DNA from 2 places in the Mesorhizobium sp. C372A genome. Region 2 is predicted to be linked to the other one. Evidence: predicted binding sites of a transcription regulator. Region 2 holds the regulator's gene; the other holds the start of a gene.
What was found. The regulator LexA, encoded in region 2, represses DNA repair genes until DNA is damaged. The targets are predictions, from matches to a motif close to TGTTCNNNNTGTGTTCNG.

Region 1 (2,204 bases), 3.1 Mb from region 2:
TCTTTTTCCGCAACCATGCCTTTTCGCAATAAATCGATCGCCTTGATCGAGAGGCTTTGGCCGCCCTTGCGTGCCGCATGCTCGATTTCACGCTTCAACGGCTCGGGAATATCTCTGATCAACATATCGCCCATCTGAGTCTCCAGTCTGATATCAATGATATCACGCTAGGAAGCGTCTCTCAATAGGGGCGGGTCGAGACGGGATTTTGTGCGAGTCGCCGAAAGCAGGGCCTATCCCACCAGCTTGCCCGGCGCCTTGTCCTTGGCGAGCTTCTTGAACTTCTTGACCACCATGTCGCGCTTCAGCTTCGAGATGTGGTCGATGAACAGCACACCGTTGAGATGGTCGATCTCGTGCTGCAGGCAAGTCGCCATCAGGCCTTCGGCCTCGATCTCCTGCAGCTTGCCGTCGCGGTCGAGATATTTCACGCGCACCGAGGCGGGACGCTCGACCTCGGCGTAATAGTCCGGGATCGACAGGCAGCCTTCCTCGTAGACCGAGCGGGCGTCGGCGCTTTCGAGGATTTCGGGATTGATGAAGACATGCGGCGCCGGCGGCTCGTCTTCCTTGGCGAGGTCGATGACCAGCATGCGCAGCGGCTCGCCGATCTGGATTGCGGCCAAACCGATGCCCGGCGCATCATACATCGTCGCCAGCATGTCGTCGGCCAGTTTGCGCAAAGGCGCGTCGACGCGTTCGACTGGTTTGGAAACCTGGCGCAGGATGGGATCGGGAAGGATGATGAGCGGCTTGATCGACATGGCGCCTCACCTAAAACGTCGCAGGAGAAGCGTCAACCGGTGCGAATCGGTCTCGTTCACGTTTTGATCTGTGCCAGGTCTGCGAATCGGCTATGCTGGCGGGATGAACGACCTGAGCACCATCCTTTCCGAACCCGTTGCCCGGCTTGGCGCCACGACGATCACGCTCGGCCATGCACTGGCCCTCGGCGCGCTGGTGTTTCTCGGCCTGTTCCTGGCGCTTGTCGTGGCGCTGTGGCGATCGGCCAAGGCGCGCACCATCGCCGCGGCGGAAGCCGCCGACCACGCCCGCGACGCCGAGGCGCGGATGGCCGGCATTTTGCAAAGCCAGGCCGAGATGCAGGGCCGCATGGGCGCCATCGCCGACGTGTTCGGCGCAAGGCAGGCCGAACTCAACCAGTCGATCGGCCAGCGCCTCGAAGCCATGACCGGCAGGCTCGGTCAAACCATGACCGAACAGACCAAATCGACGCATGAGAGCCTCGCCAAACTGCAGGAACGGCTGGCGGTCATCGACACCGCGCAAGGCAACATTCAGTCGCTGGCCGGCCAGGTCGTGCAATTGCAGGCGATCCTGTGCAACAAGCAGACGCGCGGCGCCTTCGGCCAGTCGCGCATGGAGGCGATCGTCGCCGACGGCCTTCCGATGGGCGCCTACGAGTTCCAGGCAACGCTGTCAAACGGCAGCCGTCCCGACTGCCTGGTCAGGATGCCGAACGGTGCGCCGCAGCTTGCCATCGACGCCAAGTTTCCGCTGGAAGCCTGGAACGCCATCCGCGCCGCCGATGGCGCCGAACAACAGAAGATCGCGGCCCAGGCTTTCCGCCGCGACATCGAAATTCACGTCCGCGATATCTCGGAAAAATACCTGATCCAGGGCGAGACGCAGGACACCGCCTTCATGTTCGTGCCGTCGGAATCGGTGTTCGCCGAAATCCACGAGAATTTCGACGCCGTGGTCCAGAAGGCGCACCGGGCGCGTGTCATCATCGTCTCACCGTCGCTTTTGATGCTGTCGATCCAGGTCATCCAGGCCATCCTCAAGGACGCCCGCATGCGCGAACAGGCGCATCTGATCCAGGGCGAGGTGATCCGGCTGATGGAAGACGTCGCGCGCGTCGACGAACGCGTGCGCCGGTTGCAGACGCATTTTGGCCAGTCGGCCAAGGATATCGACGAGATACTGGTGTCGACGTCGAAGGTGACCAAGCGCGGCCAAAAGATCGAAGCGCTGGAGTTTGGAGAAAACGAAGCCGAAGTGCGCGGTGGCGGACCCGCCAAGGCCGAAGCCGGAGTGCGGGTGGCGGATTCCAAGACGGGGCAGCTCAGGCTACGTGTCGTCGAAGGCGACGATTAAAGCGCGTCGCGCTGAACGGATTCATACGACGCGCTTTAAAAGTCTTTGTTTTGATGCATGTCGTTGTCCCAGAACCGCGGCAC
Region 2 (2,204 bases):
GCGCCGACGGGCCGTTCCTCTATGTGATGGGCAAAGGTCTGATGGCGATGATCGCTATATCGGCCTGGATTTCCGAGCGCTCGCCGGTCGACGCCGTCGGGCTGATCTCCATCCGCTCGGTGCTGTTAGTGGCGGTCGCCCTCGTCATCGCCACCATGGCCACCACCTGGCTCAGGTTGGCGGCCGTGCCTTTCGCGCTGGCCGGCCTGTTGACGGTGCCGCAGGTGCTTACGCCAGACGTGCTCATATCCGAGGATGCGCATCTGGTGGCCATGCCGATCGGTGGCGGCGAACTCGCCCTCAACCGCGAACGCTCCAACGAATTCACCACGGACAATTGGAAACGGGCGCTGCGGGCCGAAACCATTATCCCACCTGAGATTTTCGAGGCAACAGATACGCGGTTCGATCTCGATCCGCTCGATCTGCCGCCCGGCTCGCCCTTCTATTGCACCGGCGATCTCTGTATCGCCCGGCACCCTTCCGGAGCCATTGTAGCGCTTGCGAAAGACCGCAAGACGGCGCGGCCGGCCTGTGCCTTCGCTAGCCTGATCGTCATCGATGACGCCACGGCCTACAATCCGTGCCGCGACCCGCTGGTGCTGGTCGTGACGAAGAAACAGCTGGCCCGCGACGGCAGCGCCGCCGTCTTCTTCGATCCGCAATCGGCAGCTGCAGCGCCAACCATCCGCTTCGCCGTCGACAAGCCGTATCGCCCCTGGCACGAGCAACGCCGCTTCTCCCGCGAAGCGCGCGGCCTGCCGCCTTACAACCAGCGTGAAAAGTACAAACCCAAGCCGGCTCAGTAGCGCCGGATCAATCCGACAAGCTTGCCCTGCACCTTCACCCTGTCCGGTCCAAAAATGCGGGTCTCGTAGGCCGGGTTGGCGGCTTCCAGGGCGATCGAGGCGCCCTTGCGGCGGAAGCGTTTCAGGGTCGCTTCCTCATCGTCGACCAACGCCACCACGATCTCGCCGGGGCTGGCTGTGTCGGCATTGCGGATGATGACCGTGTCGCCATCGAAAATGCCGGCCTCGATCATCGAATCGCCCTTGACCTCGAGCGCGTAGTGTTCACCGCCCATGATCATGTCGGGCGGCACCGAGATCGAATGGGTCTGATGCTGGATGGCGTCGATCGGCACGCCGGCGGCGATGCGTCCCATCACCGGGATTGAAATCGAGGAAACGGCATCGTCATTGCCGGCAGACATCGAACGCGACGGCGAGCCCGGCCTGATCTGGCGGCCGAGACCGCCTTGGCCCATCGCGCCTTGTCCTTGGCCGCCTTGCCCTTGGCCGGTTTGACCAAGACTGCCCTGAATGACGCTCGGCGAAAACTTCCTCGCCGCATTGAGGCCTGGTGCGATCGAGTCGGGCAGCCGCAGCACTTCCAGCGCGCGCGCCCGGTTCGGCAGCCGGCGAATGAAACCGCGCTCCTCAAGCGCCGTGATCAGGCGGTGGATGCCGGACTTGGAGGCGAGGTCAAGCGCTTCCTTCATCTCATCGAAGGACGGCGGGATTCCGCTCTCCTTCAGGCGTTCATGGATGAACATCAGAAGCTCATGTTGTTTGCGCGTCAGCATCGCGGCCCCCAGGGGTTCTGAAACCAGAATCAGAAAAAACAAACCCAGAACAAACACTATCTGTTCCAGTTGTGTTCCGCAACCTTTTAAAGTTTAATGAATGTGTTGACGTTTTGTTCAGCGTAACGTTCGGCACCGCGAGCGGCGCTCGTAGTCGTTGGCCGGCAACGGGGTGAAACAAAGACAAGGTGCCCTGCGTCGTCGGCTACGATCGCCGCTTCCTTTTCGGACGGGGCTGCGCAGCATCCGCGCCGGGTTCACTCTGGGCATAGACCTGCAGCGTGTAGCCGATGTGAGCGGTCATCAGAGTTTTCGCACGTTCGACGTCGCGATCGAGGGCCGCTTCCATCAGGGCGGTATGGTGTTCGATCGCCACGGCGTCGCGCAGGGCCGCCACGGCCTTCCGGTGGCCATCCGTGCGGCCGGCGGCGGCGCGCAGCGTCGGGGCCAGACCCAGAAAGCGGTGATGGCGATGCAATTGGTCGGAAATCGTCGCATTGAAGCGCAGCAGCCAGCTGGATGTCGCGGCACTGAGCAGCGCCGCATGGAAGGCATCGTGTTTTTCGTACCACGCGTCGACCGCATCATCCGATGGATCGTCGAGAACAGACCCGCACCG

Region 1: the regulator LexA is predicted to act here: its motif matches at 818-835, upstream of NLY42_RS06995 (DNA recombination protein RmuC).

The regions. Positions count from the first base shown of each region.
Region 1 is NZ_CP100475.1:1,517,873-1,520,076, forward strand. It holds gene NLY42_RS06985 (hypothetical protein) at 1-134, opposite strand, end outside; gene def (peptide deformylase) at 234-764, opposite strand; gene NLY42_RS06995 (DNA recombination protein RmuC) at 868-2,121, shown strand.
Region 2 is NZ_CP100475.1:4,636,629-4,638,832, reverse strand. It holds gene NLY42_RS22265 (ComEC/Rec2 family competence protein) at 1-809, shown strand, start outside; gene lexA (transcriptional repressor LexA) at 803-1,585, opposite strand; gene NLY42_RS22255 (GntR family transcriptional regulator) at 1,791-2,204, opposite strand, start outside.